2 regions of the Peribacillus sp. ACCC06369 genome follow, and region 1 is predicted to be linked to the other one. Evidence: a T-box and tRNA genes for the amino acid it is inferred to sense, from the RefSeq annotation. Region 1 holds a T-box; the other holds one or more tRNA genes.
The links. The T-box of region 1 lies ahead of tyrS (tyrosine--tRNA ligase). A T-box ahead of a tRNA ligase gene usually reads a tRNA of that ligase, here a tRNA-Tyr.

Region 1 (7,864 bases):
AAATAAATATAAACAGCGGCCATATCAAGCGGTTTTTCTTCAAGTTTCCCCTGAACGTCATCCATGCTTTCTTTGGCATCCTGAAGCACCACTTTATAGTCTTCGGGAAGACCTGGAATATTGCTTTTTGCAATTAATCGGCCAGTATCGACCATTTTGCGTTTCAATTCGGCCAGTGAATCCCTGGCATCCATTTCATCTTTTCGTAAAGCCTGTAATTTAACGGTAAAGTCTTTCTGATTTTCCTGTAATTCTTTCAACTGCACAGCCAGTCCCTGCATCTCTTCGCTGATAAGCGAGCTTGCCATCACATTATCCTCCATCTTCAAGACAAGCAATTGATGGCGTTTCGAAATCTGGGCAATCTGCTTTTCCATTTTCCGTTGTGCATCGAGCTCATTTTCCGTTAGATGATACGTATGTTGAACATGGATGGTTTCTACTTTAAGTTTATCGTTTTCATATTCTAGGTCACTTATCGTTTTCCTGAGGACTTCATCATTTTTCAAGACATACTGTTTTGAAAGCACTTCTTTCTCCAAAAGGTCATAAAGCACCTCAATGCTTTCGCGCATATCTTTAATGCCTTTATCCACAGCTTCCGTTTCGGCATTTTCCAACTGTGTTTTATATAGGTCAAGTTCTTCTTCAAGCCGTGATATTTCCTGCTCGAATTGGATATGGCTCAGCATATACCCCTGACCTGACATCTCCTCATATCCATCCTTCAATTCATGAAGCTGGGAATGAAGCTCGGATTGACTGTCAACCAATAATTTTGGGAGCATTTCCATTTTAACGGACAAGACCGCCAATTTTTCCTTAATGGAAAGGACAAGCTCCCTCGCATTCAAATAATTCCCGTTCACAGTCTCTTCTTCATACTTCTGAAGGATCAGCAATACTTCATCCAAGGAATTTTCCAGCTTATCAGCCGCTTTCCCGTAATTATGCCTGTGCGCAAGCAGGGATTTCTTCAATTGTCGGTAGGATTCCTTAATATCCTCAATTTCCAATCGATTCTTTTCCTCACTGCCTACGAGTTCATTCAATTCATAAAGGATCTTTTTGATCATTTCCTCGACTTCATTCAGCTTGACTGTAATTTTGCGCTGTACCTCTTTTGATCGGCTGAAACGGTACTTATCGACGAATTCCTCGGCATCGAATAAAAGCACTTCGACTTCCGGCATATGGTCCGTAATGATAGCGTCCCATTCAATGCGCCAGTTTTCGAACATTTCTTCTGTTTCACCTGTCATGTTCAATTGTTTGACTTTAGAAAGCTCCTCCAGCACGGGGCGGTGCATGATGCTTATTTTCCAGGATTCCAGTTTATCGATTTCTTTAAAATATCTCTTTTTGAAAAAATAACCCCAAATGATGAAAATCAAAATTAATACAATTACCCCAAGTATGTACTCCATGGTAAGCCCCCTGTTCTAGTCCTTACAGTCTTGCTCGTTTATATATCAATTATAAAAATGTTAAATTTAATGCTTTTATGATACCATGTTAGCAATAATTTTTGACGACAAAAATGATTTTTTTGTAGAAAATTGCTACAAATACCTGTTTTTTGGGAGGGAAGGACCATGAAAGTTGACGGTCATGTGCATACTCCGTTTTGCCCTCACGGCTCTACGGATAGATTCGATGAATATATTACGCGGGGAATCGAGCTAGGATTAAAGGAAATCACATTTACGGAACATGCTCCCTTGCCACGAGATTTTCAAGATCCTACGCCTGAAAAAGACAGCGGTATGGACGCTGTCCTGCTCCTGGATTACTTTCAGGAGCTCCGCGTACTGAAAGAACGCTATAAAGACAAAATCCTGATCAAAAGTGGTCTAGAGGTTGACTTTATAGAGGGTTATGAAAAAGAAACAAAAGAATTCCTCGACGAAATCGGAGAATTCCTTGATGATAGTATACTTTCCGTCCACTTCATCAAGCATCAAAGCAGTTGGCATTGCCTCGATTTCAGCGAAAATGGGTTTGGTGAGATCGTAAATGAACTAGGTTCAGTCGAATCGGTGTATGCCAAATATTTCGATACACTGGAAAAATCGATAAAAGCTGATTTAGGCATTTATAAACCTAAACGGATCGGGCATATTACGCTTGTCCATAAATTCCAGCATCGATATCCACCAGCATTAAGTTTTGACGACCGCGTTTACAAGGTGCTGGACATGATCAAGGAACAAAAGTATGAACTTGATTATAATGGCGCCGGGCTTGTAAAGCCGCTTTGCGGTGAGCCCTATCCTCCAGAACGGTTTGCTAAGCGTGCATTCGATCTCGGCATTCCGCTCATTTACGGTTCCGATGCCCATCAGGCTAAAGATTTGGGTCAGGGCTATCAGGCACTGATTGCAGCTTTCAATGGATAGCTCATGTATACACAGGCCGGCCCGCTAACAGTGGCTGCAGGTCTTCTGCAATGAAAAGGGTATCTTGCAGGAAACGCCCGACTTCATTGGCATAAATATTCGTGTAATAGGCTTCCTGCGGGAACACATGCAGCACATCCATCGCATAATGGGTATGCAGGACAGGAGCTGTCAGCAGGCCCTTCAACTGCAGCATATACATGGGAATGGAGACCTGCTGGAAACTCCTGCTCTTAATCCCTTGTTCCAAAACATATTGAAAATAAGATTTTTCCTTTGTAAAATAAGTCGAATGAATTTCCCGGTTTAAATTGGAATCGAGTGAAGATTCCCCATATATGAACCGTGCAGCCAGGAAGTTTTCCCTCTGGAAAGTGAGAATATCCTTTACTAGATTCATCAAGCAATGCTGCGGGCCTTTAAGCTCCAGCAGTGTCATGTTCGTCTCAAGGACCAGGATATACTCTTCTAAATATGAAGTGAAACAGAATTCAAGCAATCCCTGCTTATTCTTGAAATAGTAGGCAATATTGGCAGCGTTCACTTTCGCTTTATTCGCTATATCCCGTATGGATGTCGCATGATAGCCCTTTAAATGAAATAAATGCAGTGCTGCTTCCACAATGGCTTGTTTCGTTGGCGTCTGGCGATTCATTTAGGCAATCCCTCGCTTTCTTTGAGACAAGTCTTGTGGACTATTTCTGCAAGGAAGAGCCTGAATCCTTTAGTAAGTTCTCGACAATTTCCCAACTATGAAGCAACATGATTAGAAAGTGCTGTAAAAAAATGCGGAAGACAGGTGAACGCTTTTGTTTAATGTCGAAATGTATCAAGGAAAAAAAGAAAAAAATTATGAACTGGTCCAAAAACAACTTTTAGCCTTAATCGAGGATGAAACCAACCGGATAGCCAATTTAAGCAATGCGGCAGCTTTACTTAATCAGTTTCTCGATGAGATTAATTGGGTTGGCTTTTATTTATACGAAGAAGGCCAATTAATACTGGGACCCTTCCAGGGACTTCCAGCCTGTGTCCGCATCCCAATGGGTAAGGGTGTATGCGGGACTTCAGCGGCAACTGAAAAAACCTTGCGCATCGAGGATGTCCACCAATTCCCTGGACATATCGCCTGCGATGCGGCATCAAGATCTGAAATTGTCATACCGCTCATGAAGGATGGCAAATTGTTCGGAGTACTCGATATCGACAGCCCGGTCACGGACCGATTTGACGAAATCGATCAGCAAGGACTGGAGAAGTTCGCTGAAATCCTTTCCAGACATTTATAAAGTTCAAGGGAGCGGCAATCCTCGCCTACTCCCTTTTGAACATTACAGGACCCCATGTACATGTCCCCTCTGTTTCATGGCAATATAAATATATTGTATTTTCCCATCTACTATTCTCTTTCACCTTTTCCGTTAATTAATCGTAACTGTCCTTGACTCAATGAGCAGAATATTATACAATACTCCTTGTGTAAAATATTGCAGCCTATGTGACAGCCTTTATGTTCTCATTTTGTTCCTCAATACAGAGGTGTATCTCGTAACTCTCTGCTGCTAGGGCGAAGGTACATGAAAACAAAATGGTCATGATCGTACATTCACACGGTTTTTATTTTACCAAAATAAAAACATTTAAAGGAGGAGTCATCCTATGGCTCGTTATACTGGCCCAAGCTGGAAACTATCCCGTCGTTTAGGAATTTCCCTAACAGGTACTGGTAAAGAATTAGAAAAACGCCCTTATGCTCCAGGACAACATGGTCCTAACCAACGTAGAAAAATTTCTGAATACGGAATGCAACTACAAGAGAAACAAAAACTTCGTCACATGTACGGAATCACTGAACGTCAATTCCGTTCAATGTTCGACCGTGCTGGCAAACTTAAAGGTGTACATGGTGAAAACTTCATGGTTCTTCTTGAATCACGTCTTGACAACCTAGTTTACCGTCTTGGTTTAGCTCGTACACGTCGTCAAGCACGTCAACTTGTTAACCACGGTCACATCACTGTAGACGGAAGCCGCGTAGACATTCCATCTTACAAAGTGTCTCTTGGACAAACTATCTCAGTTCGTGAAAAATCACGCAACTTCTCAATCATTAAAGAATCAGTTGAAGCAACTAACTTCGTTCCTGATTTCCTTACTTTCGATGCTGAGAAATTAGAAGGTACTTTCACTCGTTTACCAGAACGTTCTGAATTGCCTGCTGAAATTAACGAAGCTCTTATCGTTGAGTTCTACTCTCGTTAATAACTTCGAAAACCCCATCCTTGGATGGGGTTTTTTTTCGCATGTAAACACTTTAGCGCATGACAAAGCCCGGCTGGGATTCAGCCGGGCTTTGAACAATCATTTCACTAATGTGTATTTCTTCTTGCCGCGACGAACGAGGATGAACTCCCCTTCAATCTTGGCAGCTTCGGTCACTACATATTGCAGGTCAGTCACTTTCTCCCCATTTATGGAGATTGCCCCATTTTGAATATCTTCACGGGCTTGACGCTTTGATGGCGAAATTTTCGCTTCAACGATTAAATCGACCAAACCGATGTCTTCCTTGCTTTCACGATCGAAGGAAGGGACATCTTTAAAGCCCAATTTGATTTCCGCTGCACTTAAATTCTTCACCTCACCGCTGAATAGGGCGGCAGAGATTTTGATTGCTTGGTCAAGAGCTTCCTGACCATGAATCAAACGGGTCATTTCTTCCCCTAAAGCTTTTTGCGCTTTACGCAAATGCGGTTCGGACTGTACGGATTGCTCTAACTCCTCAATCGCCTCACGTGATAGGAATGTGAAGAATTTCAAGTATTTTACGACATCAGCATCCGCTGTGTTAATCCAGAATTGGTAAAATTCGTAAGGAGTCGTTTTTTCCGGATCAAGCCAGATAGCCCCGCCTTCCGTTTTACCGAATTTCGTTCCATCCGCTTTCGTTACGAGCGGGATCGTCATGCCGAATGCTTTGGCATTCTCATCATTGGATTTCCTGATCATTTCAAGGCCGGTCGTAATGTTGCCCCATTGATCACTGCCGCCTATTTGCAATTTACAGTTGTAATTGCTGTATAAATGACTGAAATCAATTCCTTGTAAGATCGTGTACGCAAATTCAGTAAAGGAAATTCCCGTATCCAAGCGGGAAGCAACCGTATCTTTTGCCAGCATGTAGTTAATGCCGATGTATTTCCCGTAATCTCGCAAGAACGTAACCATATCGATTTTACCTATCCAGTCATAGTTATTGACCATGACCGCACCATTTTCACCATCGAATTCAAAGATGTGGGATAGCTGCCCTTTTAGGCAGTCGGCATTATAGAGCACTTTTTCCAGCGTTTGCAGCTGGCGTTCCTCTTTTTTACCGCTAGGATCACCGATGAGTCCTGTCGCACCGCCTACCAGCACAAGGGGACGATGACCGTGCTGCTGGAAACGGCGCAATGTCAAGAATGGCAATAGATGACCGATGTGCATGCTATCCGCAGTTGGATCGACACCACAGTATAAAGAAATTTTCTCTTTTTCCAAAAGGTTCTTAAAACCTTCTTCATCCGTTTGTTGATAAATAATTCCTCTCCACTCGAGGTCTTTAAGCAATTCCATTAAATATTCCTCCTCCATCTTAGAAAAAACCCGCAAAAAGCACACAAAAACGCCCCTTCATAAATATGAAGGGACGAATAAATTCGCGGTACCACCCAACTTGAGGACATAATATGCCCTCCGCTCAAGACGAATAACGGTCGTCAGCCGTTTCCTGCTACTAATCATTTCACAGCAAATGCTCCAGGAAGTAATTCATCATACCATTTGTACCGATTTCCACTAACCACCGGCTCTCTGAAACAGGGATAGTCTGACTACTGGGTCCTATCATCGCGATCATTTAATCATTTTATTGTTGTTAATAAACTTTTATCATACATAAGAATCCTTGTCAACATCACCCTTACAGATTATAGAAAAATAAGAAAGATGCCCTTTCCCCTACCTGTTGTATGCTATAATATATGTGATTTCAGGGGGTATGATACGATGAATAATAATCAAAAAGATAGATTTCAAACAGTCTGGAAGCAGCTGACTCGTTTTTTCCAAAGTGAAAAAACACATAAGAACGCGCGGGTTACATACCAAGTCATTTGGAATTTAACACTGATCCTCATTATTGTCGGGATCCTAGGATTCTCATTCGCCGGCGGCGTCGGAGCCGGCTATTTCGCTGCCCTCGTCAATGATGAGCCAGTACGCTCAAAAGAAGATTTAAAAAAAGACATTTACAATTATGAAGAGACCTCTGAAGTATACTTTGCAGATGAAGTATACTTGGGCAAGCTTAAGAGTGACCTTGAGCGTGAGGAAGTGTCCATCGATAAAGTTTCCGAGCATCTTAAAAATGCAGTCATCGCTACAGAAGATGAGTATTTTTATGAGCATGACGGGGTTGTCCCGAAAGCCATCCTGCGTGCGATTTACCAGGAATTTTCGAATGCATCCGTCCAATCGGGGGGAAGTACATTAACACAGCAGCTCATTAAAAACCAGGTCCTGACCAACGAAGTTTCGTTTGACCGGAAAGCCAAAGAAATTCTTCTTGCGCTCCGGGTCGAAAAGTTCTTTGAAAAAGAAGAGATTTTGGAAACGTACTTAAACGTCTCCACTTTGGGACGAAACTCTTCAGGCCGTAACATCGCCGGGGTCGAGTCCGCCGCTGAAGGTATTTTTGGCGTGGAGGCCAAAGATCTGACACTGCCCCAATCAGCCTTTATCGCGGGATTGCCGCAAAGCCCTTTCGGATATACACCATATACCCAGAAAGGAAAATTGAAGGAAAATCAAGAGCCCGGCATCAACCGGATGAAAACCGTTTTAAAGCGGATGTATAGTAACGGGTACATAACAAAAGCAGAATATGATAAAGCAAACGCATACGACATTACAAAAGACTTTATCGGCAAAACGGAGATGCCATCCGAGAAATATCCATGGCTCACCTATGAAATCGAAAAACGCTCCATCGAAATCCTATCTGTCAGTCTGGCAAAAGAAGATGGATATGAAGAGAAAGATTTAAAGAATGATGATTTAAAAGCTCAATATCTAGCACTTGCCGACCGTAAGCTGCGCCAAAATGGCTATAAGGTTTATACGACCGTCAACAAAAAGATTTATGACAAGATGCAGGAAGTAACGAAAAACTATCCGAATTTCGGGTACGATAAACTGGCGCAAGTCCCCGACCCGGATACGAAGGAAATGAAGACCGTGAGCCAGCCCGTAGAGGCCGGAGCGATTCTTATCGAGAATAAAACAGGGAAAATCATCAGTTTCGTAGGCGGGCGTGATTTCAAGCGGGAACAGACGAACCACGCCACCGCATCATTGCGCTCGAACGGATCAACGATGAAGCCGCTGGTGATATATGGTCCAGGCATCGAGCTAGGCAAGAT
Region 2 (7,864 bases), 3.8 Mb from region 1:
GGCTTCCCGTTCTTCGATGGTTGATAATGAAGTTATTGAAGTTAGCAGCAAACTGGATACTTTAATCAACCAATACCTCCATTTAACTAAAAATGGAGATCTCACACACCGACGTGCTCTTAAGTGAATATGGATATGCGATTGCAACCATCTATTTATAGATATGTTCATGTTACATACACCCTGGAAAATAAACCTACGTCTTCTAGCATATAAAAAACAGTAACCCATTACAAGCCGGTTACTGTTTCTTTTATTTTTTCAGTTATAATAACTTTTCTCCAAATAGCGAACCCATTAGAGCCACCGCAACGATTGCCGTTTTATTCCGCTCATCTAAAATGGGGTTCACTTCAACGAATTCAGCTGATGTAATCAAGTTGGCTTCAGCGAGCATTTCCATGGCCAAATGACTTTCCCGATAACTTATGCCACCAATCACCGGTGTCCCCACTCCGGGAGCATCTGCTGGGTCAACTCCATCCAAATCCAATGAAAGATGGACACCATCCGTTCTTTCCCTTAAATAATCTATGCATTCTTCCATGACCTTTGTCATTCCCATGCGATCAATCTCATGCATCGTAAATACTTTAATCCCTTTATCACGGATAAGTTCTTTTTCCCCTTCATCCAAAGACCTTGCCCCAATTATTACGATGTTTTCCGGTTTCACTTTTGGACCGGAACCATGGATATTGATCAGGTCCGGATGTCCAAGTCCAATACTGACAGCCAGGGGCATTCCATGTATATTCCCCGATGGCGAGGTTTCTTCCGTATTTAAATCCCCATGTGCGTCATACCAAATCACACCTACATTTTCATAGTGCTTTGCGACTCCCGCCAGTGTTCCTATAGCTATTGAATGGTCTCCTCCCAATACAAGCGGGAAGGAACCACCTTCTATTATTTCATCAACCCTTGCAGCTAACAGGGCGTTACCCTTTGCAACAAGCGGTAAGTTTTTCAGGTTGGTCCCAGGCTTATTTGCTTTTTCAGGCCGTCCTACAATTATATCTCCTAAATCCTCTACTTCTATATTTAACTGTTCAAGACGCTCGAAAATATCTGCGCAGCGGATGGCACTAGGTCCCATATCCACGCCCCGCCTTGCTTGACCAAGGTCCATAGGCAATCCAATGACGGAAATTTTCTGAATAGACATATAATTCCCCCTTTCACCCATTTTATATCGTATACGCCAAGTGGTTCAACTCGACATTTCCATGTATAATGATGCAACCTTTTCATACCTAATACGCTTTTTTTATAAGACCTATGAAAAAAAACCTTTCTAGACATAGGTTAACCAAAAAATGCTTTTATACAAAAAAAGTCTTAAACCATTTTGGCTTAAGACGTAAGTTTTGGTGTATGTAGTTGATGGTGGAGCCTAGCGGGATCGAACCGCTGACCTCCTGCGTGCAAGGCAGGCGCTCTCCCAGCTGAGCTAAGGCCCCTAAGGAATTTAAAATATATTAAGCGGAAGACGGGATTCGAACCCGCGACCCCAACCTTGGCAAGGTTGTATTCTACCACTGAACTACTTCCGCAAATGGCTGGGCTAGAAGGGATCGAACCTTCGCATGACGGAATCAAAATCCGTTGCCTTACCGCTTGGCTATAGCCCAATATATAATATGTAACAATTAATGTTCAACAAAATAAAAAGGTGGTAATCATATAATTCCCCATTAAAGAGAATATATAACTGATCCACAGGATTTTATTAAAATGGTGGAGGGGGGCAGATTCGAACTGCCGAACCCGAAGGAGCGGATTTACAGTCCGCCGCGTTTAGCCACTTCGCTACCCCTCCGCAATATATGGTTGTAAATGGTGCCGGCAAGAGGACTTGAACCCCCAACCTACTGATTACAAGTCAGTTGCTCTACCAGTTGAGCTACACCGGCAAGTAAAGAATAAATGGTGGAGGATGACGGGATCGAACCGCCGACCCTCTGCTTGTAAGGCAGATGCTCTCCCAGCTGAGCTAATCCTCCGGATTAATGAATTAAGAATGGTGACCCGTACGGGATTCGAACCCGTGTTACCGCCGTGAAAGGGCGGTGTCTTAACCGCTTGACCAACGGGCCGGACTACTTTGTGTACATAGATAGATTGGGAAGCTCCCAAGCGGATTCGAACCGCTGACCTCTTCCTTACCATGGAAGTGCTCTACCTACTGAGCTATGGAAGCATATGGCTCCGCAGGTAGGACTCGAACCTACGACCGTTCGGTTAACAGCCGAATGCTCTACCACTGAGCTACTGCGGAATAATATAATGTTTCCTAAAACCCATTTAAAGATTTAAATGAATTGCTTGGCGGCGTCCTACTCTCACAGGGGGAAACCCCCAACTACCATCGGCGCTGAAGAGCTTAACTGCCGTGTTCGGAATGGGAACGGGTGTGACCTCTTCGCTATCGCCACCAAACAATAAAGGAACGTTGTTCCTTCAAAACTAGATAATAAGAAGGTATTTCATTTTTTAAAAAGCGTTGGTTAAGTCCTCGATCTATTAGTATCAGTCAGCTCCACATGTCGCCACGCTTCCACCTCTGACCTATCAACCTGATCATCTTTCAGGGATCTTACTAGCTTGCGCCATGGGAAATCTCATCTTGAGGGGGGCTTCATGCTTAGATGCTTTCAGCACTTATCCCGTCCGCACGTAGCTACCCAGCTATGCCTTTGGCAAGACAACTGGTACACCAGCGGTGCGTCCATCCCGGTCCTCTCGTACTAAGGACAGCTCCTCTCAAATTTCCTGCGCCCGCGACGGATAGGGACCGAACTGTCTCACGACGTTCTGAACCCAGCTCGCGTACCGCTTTAATGGGCGAACAGCCCAACCCTTGGGACCGACTACAGCCCCAGGATGCGATGAGCCGACATCGAGGTGCCAAACCTCCCCGTCGATGTGGACTCTTGGGGGAGATAAGCCTGTTATCCCCGGGGTAGCTTTTATCCGTTGAGCGATGGCCCTTCCATGCGGAACCACCGGATCACTAAGCCCGACTTTCGTCCCTGCTCGACTTGTAGGTCTCGCAGTCAAGCTCCCTTGTGCCTTTACACTCTACGAATGATTTCCAACCATTCTGAGGGAACCTTTGGGCGCCTCCGTTACTCTTTAGGAGGCGACCGCCCCAGTCAAACTGCCCACCTGACACTGTCTCCCACCCCGATAAGGGGCGCGGGTTAGAATTTCAATACAGCCAGGGTAGTATCCCACCAACGCCTCCACCGAAGCTAGCGCTCCGGCTTCTCAGGCTCCTACCTATCCTGTACAAGCTGTACCAAAATTCAATATCAGGCTGCAGTAAAGCTCCACGGGGTCTTTCCGTCCTGTCGCGGGTAACCTGCATCTTCACAGGTACTATAATTTCACCGAGTCTCTCGTTGAGACAGTGCCCAGATCGTTACACCTTTCGTGCGGGTCGGAACTTACCCGACAAGGAATTTCGCTACCTTAGGACCGTTATAGTTACGGCCGCCGTTTACTGGGGCTTCGGTTCAAAGCTTCGCTTGCGCTAACCTCTCCCCTTAACCTTCCAGCACCGGGCAGGTGTCAGCCCCTATACTTCGCCTTGCGGCTTCGCAGAGACCTGTGTTTTTGCTAAACAGTCGCCTGGGCCTATTCACTGCGGCTTTTCCGGGCTATTCACCCTAAAAAGCACCCCTTCTCCCGAAGTTACGGGGTCATTTTGCCGAGTTCCTTAACGAGAGTTCTCTCGCACACCTTAGGATTCTCTCCTCGCCTACCTGTGTCGGTTTGCGGTACGGGCACCTTACATCTCACTAGAGGCTTTTCTTGGCAGCGTGGAATCAGGAACTTCGGTACTATATTTCCCTCGCCATCACAGCTCCGCCTTAATGGAAACGGGATTTGCCTCGTTTCCGGCCTAACTGCTTGGACGCGCATATCCAACAGCGCGCTTACCCTATCCTTCTGCGTCCCCCCATCGTTCAAACGATGTATAGGTGGTACAGGAATATCAACCTGTTGTCCATCGCCTACGCCTTTCGGCCTCGGCTTAGGTCCCGACTAACCCTGAGCGGACGAGCCTTCCTCAGGAAACCTTAGGCATTCGGTGGAAGGGATTCTCACCCTTCTTTCGCTACTCATACCGGCATTCTCACTTCTAAGCGCTCCACCAGTCCTTCCGGTCTGACTTCAACGCCCTTAGAACGCTCTCCTACCATCGACACCTAATGGTGTCAATCCACAGCTTCGGTGATACGTTTAGCCCCGGTACATTTTCGGCGCGGAGTCACTCGACCAGTGAGCTATTACGCACTCTTTAAATGGTGGCTGCTTCTGAGCCAACATCCTGGTTGTCTAAGCAACTCCACATCCTTTTCCACTTAACGTATACTTTGGGACCTTAGCTGGTGGTCTGGGCTGTTTCCCTTTCGACTACGGATCTTATCACTCGCAGTCTGACTCCCAAGAATAAGTATTTGGCATTCGGAGTTTGACTGAATTCGGTAACCCGTTGGGGGCCCCTAGTCCAATCAGTGCTCTACCTCCAATACTCTCATCTTGAGGCTAGCCCTAAAGCTATTTCGGAGAGAACCAGCTATCTCCAGGTTCGATTGGAATTTCTCCGCTACCCACACCTCATCCCCGCACTTTTCAACGTGCGTGGGTTCGGGCCTCCATTCAGTGTTACCTGAACTTCACCCTGGACATGGGTAGATCACCTGGTTTCGGGTCTACGACCTCATACTCATTCGCCCTATTCAGACTCGCTTTCGCTGCGGCTCCGTCTTATCAACTTAACCTCGCATGAAATCGTAACTCGCCGGTTCATTCTACAAAAGGCACGCCATTACCCATTAACGGGCTTTGACTACTTGTAGGCACACGGTTTCAGGATCTATTTCACTCCCCTTCCGGGGTGCTTTTCACCTTTCCCTCACGGTACTGGTTCACTATCGGTCACTAGGGAGTATTTAGCCTTGGGAGATGGTCCTCCCTGCTTCCGACGGGATTTCTCGTGTCCCGCCGTACTCAGGATCCACTCAGGAGGGAACGAAGTTTCAACTACAGGGTTTTTACCTTCTTTGACGGACCTTTCCAGGTCACTTCATTTACCCCGTTCCTTTGTAACTCCATGTTGAGTGTCCTACAACCCCAAGAGGCAAGCCTCTTGGTTTGGGCTAATTCCGTTTCGCTCGCCGCTACTCAGGAAATCGCATTTGCTTTCTCTTCCTCCGGGTACTTAGATGTTTCAGTTCCCCGGGTCTGCCTTCAGTACCCTATGTATTCAGGTAAAGATACTGTTCCATTACGAACAGTGGGTTTCCCCATTCGGAAATCTCCGGATCAAAGCTTACTTACAGCTCCCCGAAGCATATCGGTGTTAGTCCCGTCCTTCATCGGCTCCTAGTGCCAAGGCATCCACCGTGCGCCCTTTCTAACTTAACCGTTAAAAAGATCTTACAGATGCTTTGAAAAAAATTAATTGCCTTCTATCTATTATCTAGTTTTCAAGGAACAAAGCAGAAAGAATCCATCACATCGTGATGTTTTTCTTCCCTATCTGAATGAATTACTCATTCAAAACTGAACAAAACAAAAGCGCTCTCGTAATTATCCTTAGAAAGGAGGTGATCCAGCCGCACCTTCCGATACGGCTACCTTGTTACGACTTCACCCCAATCATCTGTCCCACCTTAGGCGGCTGGCTCCATAAAGGTTACCTCACCGACTTCGGGTGTTACAAACTCTCGTGGTGTGACGGGCGGTGTGTACAAGGCCCGGGAACGTATTCACCGCGGCATGCTGATCCGCGATTACTAGCGATTCCGGCTTCATGTAGGCGAGTTGCAGCCTACAATCCGAACTGAGAATGGCTTTATGGGATTCGCTTACCTTCGCAGGTTTGCAGCCCTTTGTACCATCCATTGTAGCACGTGTGTAGCCCAGGTCATAAGGGGCATGATGATTTGACGTCATCCCCACCTTCCTCCGGTTTGTCACCGGCAGTCACCTTAGAGTGCCCAACTGAATGCTGGCAACTAAGATCAAGGGTTGCGCTCGTTGCGGGACTTAACCCAACATCTCACGACACGAGCTGACGACAACCATGCACCACCTGTCACTCTGTCCCCCGAAGGGGAAAGCCCTATCTCTAGGGTTGTCAGAGGATGTCAAGACCTGGTAAGGTTCTTCGCGTTGCTTCGAATTAAACCACATGCTCCACCGCTTGTGCGGGCCCCCGTCAATTCCTTTGAGTTTCAGCCTTGCGGCCGTACTCCCCAGGCGGAGTGCTTAATGCGTTAGCTGCAGCACTAAAGGGCGGAAACCCTCTAACACTTAGCACTCATCGTTTACGGCGTGGACTACCAGGGTATCTAATCCTGTTTGCTCCCCACGCTTTCGCGCCTCAGTGTCAGTTACAGACCAGAAAGTCGCCTTCGCCACTGGTGTTCCTCCAAATCTCTACGCATTTCACCGCTACACTTGGAATTCCACTTTCCTCTTCTGTACTCAAGTTCCCCAGTTTCCAATGACCCTCCACGGTTGAGCCGTGGGCTTTCACATCAGACTTAAAGAACCACCTGCGCGCGCTTTACGCCCAATAATTCCGGACAACGCTTGCCACCTACGTATTACCGCGGCTGCTGGCACGTAGTTAGCCGTGGCTTTCTGGTTAGGTACCGTCAAGGTACCAGCAGTTACTCTGGTACTTGTTCTTCCCTAACAACAGAACTTTACGACCCGAAGGCCTTCTTCGTTCACGCGGCGTTGCTCCGTCAGACTTTCGTCCATTGCGGAAGATTCCCTACTGCTGCCTCCCGTAGGAGTCTGGGCCGTGTCTCAGTCCCAGTGTGGCCGATCACCCTCTCAGGTCGGCTACGCATCGTCGCCTTGGTGAGCCATTACCTCACCAACTAGCTAATGCGCCGCGGGCCCATCTATAAGTGACAGCGTAAACCGTCTTTCCATCTTCTCTCATGCGAGAAAAGAACGTATCCGGTATTAGCTCCGGTTTCCCGAAGTTATCCCAGTCTTATAGGCAGGTTGCCCACGTGTTACTCACCCGTCCGCCGCTAATCTCAGGGAGCAAGCTCCCATCGATTCGCTCGACTTGCATGTATTAGGCACGCCGCCAGCGTTCGTCCTGAGCCAGGATCAAACTCTCCGAAGAAATGTTTGACTTGCTCATTTTGCTTTTTTGATAGTGTGTGCTCACTTAAAATTTAACGTTGGCGCTTTGTTTTGTTCAGTTTTCAAAGAGCGATTTTTTCGCCATCTCTCTTAGCGACTTTAATATCTTAACATCTCATTACCACTTCGTCAATAACTTTTTAAAAAAGTTTTTTTCGCTTTTTTTAAAAGCTATTACTACGTTGCAGCAACTTTTATAATATACCAGCGTATAAATCAATAGTCAATAGATTTTTTGAATATATTTCACTTTTAAATATCATGACTGATTCCCCTTGGATAAGTTCGTTTTCACCCTCATATATATAAGGCATTCCTCCTCGGTGCTCACCCTTTTAAACAGTCTGAAAAGGATGTTATATTTCTCGTTTATTGCCCTTTTGACTAAGTGATCAATTCTGTCATCCTGTAAATCGAATAGTATTTCATCCATCTCTCTTTTTAACAGATACTCCAATTCCATCTTCTCCTTATCATTAATCAATAAACCGAGCATGATTCACACCTCCACCAGACATCTTTCCCCATTCCCTTCAATTTTATGAATTTCCAACTGATTTTTTTTGCATAACAATAATCCTTGCGCATAAATTTGAAGACAAGAGTCTTTTGGACAAGGGGATGGATTAATGAAATTTTTCATGGTGCTTCATGCAAAGAACATCAAATTTTATTCGTT

Region 2: it encodes a tRNA-Tyr, which carries the amino acid that the T-box ahead of tyrS (tyrosine--tRNA ligase) is inferred to sense. The anticodon was not compared.

What each region holds. Positions count from the first base shown of each region.
Region 1 covers NZ_JAUCEN010000002.1:3,960,583-3,968,446, forward strand. The annotation lists gene ezrA (septation ring formation regulator EzrA) at 1-1,427, opposite strand, end outside; gene hisJ (histidinol-phosphatase HisJ) at 1,596-2,399, shown strand; gene refZ (forespore capture DNA-binding protein RefZ) at 2,401-3,054, opposite strand; gene QUF78_RS20110 (GAF domain-containing protein) at 3,209-3,688, shown strand; gene rpsD (30S ribosomal protein S4) at 4,059-4,661, shown strand; gene tyrS (tyrosine--tRNA ligase) at 4,761-6,017, opposite strand; T-box leader at 6,084-6,300, opposite strand; gene QUF78_RS20125 (transglycosylase domain-containing protein) at 6,450-7,864, shown strand, end outside.
Region 2 covers NZ_JAUCEN010000002.1:169,293-177,156, reverse strand. The annotation lists gene QUF78_RS01765 (aspartyl-phosphate phosphatase Spo0E family protein) at 1-127, shown strand, start outside; gene rocF (arginase) at 266-1,168, opposite strand; tRNA gene QUF78_RS01755 (tRNA-Ala) at 1,388-1,463, opposite strand; tRNA gene QUF78_RS01750 (tRNA-Gly) at 1,485-1,556, opposite strand; tRNA gene QUF78_RS01745 (tRNA-Gln) at 1,560-1,634, opposite strand; tRNA gene QUF78_RS01740 (tRNA-Tyr) at 1,739-1,822, opposite strand; tRNA gene QUF78_RS01735 (tRNA-Thr) at 1,841-1,916, opposite strand; tRNA gene QUF78_RS01730 (tRNA-Val) at 1,931-2,006, opposite strand; tRNA gene QUF78_RS01725 (tRNA-Glu) at 2,025-2,099, opposite strand; tRNA gene QUF78_RS01720 (tRNA-Thr) at 2,131-2,203, opposite strand; tRNA gene QUF78_RS01715 (tRNA-Asn) at 2,207-2,281, opposite strand; rRNA gene rrf (5S ribosomal RNA) at 2,327-2,442, opposite strand; rRNA gene QUF78_RS01705 (23S ribosomal RNA) at 2,507-5,439, opposite strand; rRNA gene QUF78_RS01700 (16S ribosomal RNA) at 5,615-7,165, opposite strand; gene QUF78_RS01695 (hypothetical protein) at 7,445-7,681, opposite strand; gene pdaB (polysaccharide deacetylase family sporulation protein PdaB) at 7,815-7,864, shown strand, end outside.